2 linked regions of the Thermoleptolyngbya sichuanensis A183 genome follow. The protein of the gene in region 1 interacts with the protein of each later gene in a pairwise test. Links are inferred from orthologs where the notes say so. Each region holds a gene or a part of one and is shown on either strand. Other genes may lie near its edges.

Evidence for each region.
Region 2: the proteins of HPC62_RS15080 (region 1) and HPC62_RS06980 interact in binary tests that used the Escherichia coli proteins (3 or more experiments, as listed by UniProt). The link is inferred for Thermoleptolyngbya sichuanensis A183 from one-to-one orthologs.

Annotation. Positions count from the first base shown.
Region 1 is NZ_CP053661.1:3,613,775-3,616,955, reverse strand. The notes cover bases 277-3,139. They hold HPC62_RS15080 (FtsW/RodA/SpoVE family cell cycle protein), read right to left. Parts: upstream 2,363-3,139; coding sequence 1,190-2,362; downstream 277-1,189. Other genes in these bases: HPC62_RS15075 (ABC-F family ATP-binding cassette domain-containing protein), read left to right, coding at 2,736-3,139. Also shown: HPC62_RS15085 (DUF4382 domain-containing protein), read right to left, coding at 1-140; more of HPC62_RS15075, read left to right, coding at 3,140-3,181.
Region 2 is NZ_CP053661.1:1,653,111-1,656,383, reverse strand. The notes cover bases 32-2,986. They hold HPC62_RS06980 (peptidoglycan D,D-transpeptidase FtsI family protein), read left to right. Parts: upstream 32-339; coding sequence 340-2,634; downstream 2,635-2,986. Other genes in these bases: HPC62_RS06975 (ABC transporter substrate-binding protein), read right to left, coding at 2,707-2,986; HPC62_RS06985 (hypothetical protein), read left to right, coding at 32-195. Outside these bases: more of HPC62_RS06985, read left to right, coding at 1-31; more of HPC62_RS06975, read right to left, coding at 2,987-3,273. UniProt on the Escherichia coli protein: Essential cell division protein that catalyzes cross-linking of the peptidoglycan cell wall at the division septum. Required for localization of FtsN.

The sequences.
Region 1 (3,181 bases):
TGGTCGAAAGACACCTCCCATCCATCCTTGGACACAAACCCCTGACGCACAAAATCTTCGCCGTTGGCCCGAATCTGCAAAGTCCCCTGACCTTGCGCCTGGGGCTGCGTTTGCCCCTGGGGAGCATTACTCTGAGGCACGTCGTTACCAGAACAGGCGGAAAGTAAACCAACTGCCAGCAGCGCAAATCCAGAACTTTTGACGGATGATTTGAATGATTGTTTTAAGTAACTCTTCCACATACTCCACATACTTCTTCGAGTTTCTTTCTATGATGATTTAACGCACCATTAAAACCGTACCTAACAATACTTGCCAAATCTTGAATTAATCTTGAGTTTCTTGTCGAATGTAGCGACCTCCATACAGTATCTTAAATAAGACTTGGAGAAATCAATCTTCAGATTCACTTCAGATCCTCGACGGATTGCTGAAACCCTTTCTATCTAAACCGGGCGATGTAGTCAAGCTATACGGCCTTGAAATGTAACCAGGTTTAAGTTCAGATTTTGCGATTCTTTCAACCGTGCTTTTTAACACTCATAGTTAATCTGGTTGTGTCCCAGATTTCAATGCCCTTAGGGGGGATAGGGTACAGACGGAGCCTTTTCGCAAGAGATAAAGAGATAAATTGATCGACAAATAAACGTACTGAGAAGATCAATCATGATTTTAGAGGTCTATCCCTGATGCAAGCGCTACACGCATTCAAGTAGGGTGTTTCAGTGTTTAACCATAGAGATTTTGTATTAGGAACAACCAAGTAGGTAGACATTAAAAATATAAAACCCAAAGACCCTGCGCTGCCCGCGCACCGGGCGGCGCAGGGTTCAGGATCTGTTTTTTAATCTGGTCTATCTACTTAGTACTCAACAACGGCTCGTGCATTGTCAAACCTTTGAGTTGCCGCAAGTGGAAGGAACGGTTGAGGAGATGAGTGTAGACGGCGGTAAAGTGCGATTGCGAACACCCCAAGGACAACCGAGTGAATGGCACGATTACAAGGCAGTGAATTTGCACGAGTCCTGTGTGTCTACCTTCTTCCAAGATAATAAACCTCCCATTCACGCAGGAGGTTATAATGCCTATGGGCAACAGGTAATCGTAGGATAGCCTCACACCATAGGTATCTCACACAGGTATCTCACACAGATATTTAGAGAGACAGGCAATTTCTGTTGATAAAGCGTCAGAGCGGTTTTCGTTTGCGCTTTGGGATGGGTTGTAGTGATGACACAGAGCGATCGCCCCCAAACCTGCGCCCCTGGCCCAGCGACACCACCGCAGCGCTGCTGCTTTCCCGTGCCACCCGCACCAGCAGCGCTGCCGACACTAGGCTGGCGATGACGGAACTGCCGCCGTAGCTAAAGAAGGGAAACGGTAGCCCGGTGGTGGGCAGCGCTCCTGTGGCCACGCCAATATTCAGCAGCGATTGCCCCACCAGCAGCACCACCACGCCGATCGCCACTAGTTGATGAATTGGGCTTTTGGCCTTTAGCGCCACCCGCAGCCCCAGCGCCGCGAAGGAACCCAGCAGCAGCAGCAGCAATAGCCCGCCCAAAAAACCAAATTCTTCGGCATAGACCGCAAAAATAAAGTCGGTATAGTGAATCGGCAGGTAAAACAGCTTTTGCTGCGACAGCCCAAAGCCCGTGCCCGTGAGGCCGCCAGAGCCAACGGCCAGCAAGCTCTGAATCAACTGGTAGCCGTTTTGGGCGGGGTCTGCCCAGGGATTGAGAAACGACACGATGCGATCGCGCTGATAGTCGCGCAGGCTGACGCTGAGAACGGCGGCACTCAGCCCGGCGATCGCCGTACCACCCAGGTATCGCCAGGGCAGCCCAGCCGCCAGCGCCATCAGCCATAGCAGCATTCCGCACAGCGCCGTCGTACTCAGGTTGGGCTGGAGCAAGATGCTGGCCAGCAGCACCACAAAAATGCCCAGCCAGGTAAACCGCACCCGCCACGATAGCCGATCCCACCGCCCAAAAATCCGCGCCCCTTGCAGCACCAGAAATGGCTTGATCAATTCCGACGGCTGCAAAATCGGCAATGGCCCGATCGCCAGCCAGCGACTCGCGCCGTTGACCGTTGTGCCAAATCCGGGAACCAGGGTTAGAAGAATCAGCCCCAGGCAGATCAGCATCAGCAGATCCGCCATGCCCAGCACAAACCGCAGCGGCGTACTGACCAACAGGCTAAAGCCCAGCAGCCCAATGCACCCATACAAAACCTGGCGCTGAATATAATAAAGCCCGTTGCCATGCTCGGTATCGGCGATCGCATAAGAGGCAGAAAACAGCACCGCCAGCCCTAGGCCCAGCCACAAAAACGTCAGCCAGCGCAACATCCGCGCCTCCATCGCCCAGGTATCGACTGGCGTACTTTCCCAGGGCAGCGCAGATGACCCAGAAGGGCGATCGCCCGACTCCGGCGATTTTTGGGGCGGCTCGATGATTGGCTGCACAGCCGAGGGCATCGGCGCAGACTGCACCGGACGGCGACTTTTCCCAATACTTCTCACGCGGCGGCTCATATCGCGGCGACTCGTAAAACGATTCACAAATAACAATTCACAAATAACGATTCACAGACGCAGACTCACAAATCCAGGCTCACGAATCCAGACGGAGCAAGCAAACAGCTATCATAAACCAGACTGCCTCTAACCCTAGCGCAACTTTCCCGGTGCGTTAAAACAAAATCCCTGCTGACCCCACTCTCGGATTCCCAAGATGGCTATCTTCAATGTGCGATCGCTCCGCAAAGACTTCGGCATCAAGGAAATTCTCCGGGATGCCAGCTTTAGCCTGGAGGAAGGCGATAAGGTGGGGCTGATCGGCACCAACGGGTCGGGCAAGTCTACTCTGCTGAAAATGCTGGCGGGGCTGGAACCAGCAGACGGCGGCGAGATCTGGCGCAACTCCGGCGCAAAGGTGGTATACCTACCGCAGCAGCCCGCCGTAGATGAGAATCGCACGGTGCTGGAGCAGGTGTTTGCAGACTGTGGCGAACAGATGGCGCTGGTGCGCGAGTATGAAGATTTGTCGGACAAGCTGGCGCACGGACACGGCGACCCCGACGTGCTAATGGCGAAACTATCCAGCGTGTCGCAGAAAATCGAAATGGCCAACGCCTGGGAGCTAGAAACCCAGGCCAAGGTGATCCTCAGTAAGCTGGG
Region 2 (3,273 bases), 2.0 Mb from region 1 along the record:
ACGGCAGCCAGCGAAACCCTGCGGCAGCATCTCGCAAACCAGGCTGAGCGCCCCGACTCTGGGCTGATCTTGCCCACGCCCGAAAGCGCGATTTTCCTGCCTGCACCGTCGCCCGCTCCTGCCCAAAGCCCAGTCCAAAGTCCAGCCTCGGAGCCTGCTGCACCCCTGCCCGCAGAAGTGCCAATGGCCTATTAGCCGATATGAGCCAAGGCGACTTGGGTTGGCGCGGGATCGCTGGACAGACTCAGGCTGATGCAATCTGGCTTCCCGTCCCAACAGGGCATTTTCATTTTCAGTGTTTTGTCAGTATTTTTTGGCTCAGTATTTTTTGGCATTGTCATGACCCAATCGGTTCCCCCACCCTCTGGTCTTCGACGATCCCAGCGTGCGGCTGGTAAGCGTTCTTCTAGTCCTGCAAGTAAACCTGCAAAGACGACGGGACGACCAGCTACCAATCCGCCCCGTCGTTCTCCTGCCGTCTCTGTCCGCCGCCTGCTGCGACAGTGGGGGCGATCGCTGAACGCAGCCTGGCAGGTTCTCCATGATCTGGGCGAGGGGCGATTCCCACAGGGATCGCTTCGCAAATCTCCCGGACAAGGGGCAACTCGGTCTGCTGCCCAGCGGACGGCCCGTTCAGTCGTATCGCCTCAGCGGCCGTTGCGGCGTGCATCGCTGGCGGGCCCATCTCTGGCAGGCGCATCTCTGGGGGGTGCATCTCTGGGGGGTGCGTCCCAGGGGCGATCGCCCCGTCAGAGAACACCTGGTCCAGCAAGTCCGGGCCGTTCTGCTCGATTCCCCCAACCCCGTGTGAACCCGTCGGGATCGCGCCCCCAGCGGGGGAAACGGCAGACAGCCCCTCGATCGGCGGTTCGCCCAGCGTCGAAGTCTGTGCGTCTGCATCGGGTCGATCCCGCCAGCCATCCCTCAGCGGCGCGGATGCTATTGGTGTGGGGCGTGTTGACCCTTGGCGCAATCGGGCTGACGGCCAATCTGTTTCGCTTGCAGGTGCTTCAGGCAGATGTCTTGTCCAGCCGCGCCCAAGCTCAGCAGACGGTGAGGTTGCAGCCGATTTTGCCGCGCCGCCCAATTGTCGATCATCAGGGTACGTCGCTGGCGGTGGATCGGCTGGTTTACATGCTCTACGCCCATCCCAAGCTGTTCAAAAAGTCCAAGGATGAGGTGGCCGAGGCGATCGCCCCCATCCTCAACCAGTCCTCGGTAGATTTGGCTAATCTGTTCGACGAGCAGGACAGCGGCATCGAGGTTACCTTCGGACTCTCGGAAGATGCCGCCGACCGGATTCGGGCCCTGCGGCTGGACGGGCTAGAACTGCTTCCCCGACAGCAGCGCTTCTACCCGCAGCAAGACCTACTGGCGGAGGTAGTGGGCTATGTCAATCTAGATCGAGAAGCGCAGGCGGGTGTGGAGTATACCCAGCGGGCGGCCCTGGAGCGGTCGAACCAAGTGGCTCGCTTTTTGCGCCGCGGACAGGATCTCGTTAAGCCTGGCGAAATTCCCAACTATATGCTGAAACAGGACGACCTGCGGCTAAAAATCACGGTTGATCGACGGCTCCAGCAAGCTGCTCGCAAAGCGCTTAAACAAAAAATGGCTGAGTTTAGCGCAAAGCGGGGCGCGGTGCTAGTGATGGAGGTACAGACGGGGGCGCTGCGAGTGATGGCAATAGAGCCATCCTTTGACCCCAACCAGTACTACACCTACCCGATGGATCAGCTCCGCAACTGGCTGCTGACCGATCCCTACGAGCCGGGTTCAACCTTCAAGCCAATCAACGTGGCGATCGCCCTAGAAGCCGGCACCGTCCGCCCCAACGACAGCTTCTATGACGAAGGGCGAATCTACATCGGCCCTTGGCCGATTCAGAACAGCGACGGCGCGGCGCGGGGTTCCCAAACCGTCGGGGAAATCGTCGCCCACTCTAGCAACGTCGGCATGGTGCGAATCATGCAAACGCTGAAGCCAGAGATTTATTACGACTGGCTGGCAAAGATCGAACTGGCCAAGCCCACGGGGATCGATCTGCCGTTTGAAACAGCCGGCCAGGTGAAAAAACGGGATCAGTTCCTAGGCGATCCGGTGGAGGTGGCAGTGACTGCTTTTGGGCAAGGCTTTAGCCTGACCCCGGTGCAACTGCTGCGGCTGCAAGGGGCGATCGCCAACGGCGGTTTCCTGGTCACGCCCCACGTCGTCGAAGGCCTCTTTGACAGCAGCGGCAAGCTCCACTGGCAGCCCCAATACGCGCCGCCCAAGCAGGTTTTCTCGCGTGAAACGGCGCAGGCCGTGCTGGGCATGATGGAAAAGGCCGTCGAAGAAGGCACAGGCACGCCCGCCCAAATTCCTGGCTATCGCATTGCTGGCAAAACGGGGACGGCTCAAAAAGCCAGCGCCACGGGCGGCTACGACAACGTTGCCCGAATCACCAGCTTCGTCAGCCTGTTTCCGGTTGAGGCTCCCCGCTATGCGGTGCTGGTGGTCATCGATGAACCCCAGGGCGACAATGCCTACGGCTCCACCGTTGCCGCGCCCATCGCCCGCGACGTGATGGAAGCGCTGATCCGCATTGACCTGATTTCTCCCAGCAAGGCTCCGGATACGACGGTCGTGGAGCAGTAGCGCAATGTGGAGCAGTAGCGCAATAATGAGTGGCGCAAATGTGAGTGGCGCAAATGGCGCGTCCATTCCCCTTCACGGCTGAGACACGGGATAAAAGCTATACCCAAACTGGGACTGACTGGGGACGATTTCCACGAGCTGCATGGCCTGGTTGCGATCGCCCGATGGTAGGAACCGCACCACACCCGTCGCCCCTTCAATGGTATCAGCGTTGGAGCGCAGAGATTCCGCAATGGCAGCGCGATTGGTTTTGCCAATAGAAATGGCCCTTATAAGGGCGATCGCCGCATCGTAGGCCATAGCGGTGCGCCAGTTCACGTCACCCCCCCAATATTGCCGCGAGGAGCGCACAAAGGGCGCATTGGGGTCTGCCAGCAAGATCCACGGCACGGCGACCACCATGCCCACCGCCGACTCGCCGCCGACCTGCAACACGCGGGGATTGTAAAGGCTATCGCCCCCCAAAATCGGCAGCCGCCGTCGATTAATCGCCACAACTTGCAGCGCCGGGTCGAGCGTGGCTGTGTTGGCCGCCAGCACCAGCACCTCTGCACCCTGCTGGGCAGCTTGGTCAAACGAAGCCACCGAATCGAACCCCGCAGCCGACAGGTCAAATTCGCCCACAACCTGCCCCCCATC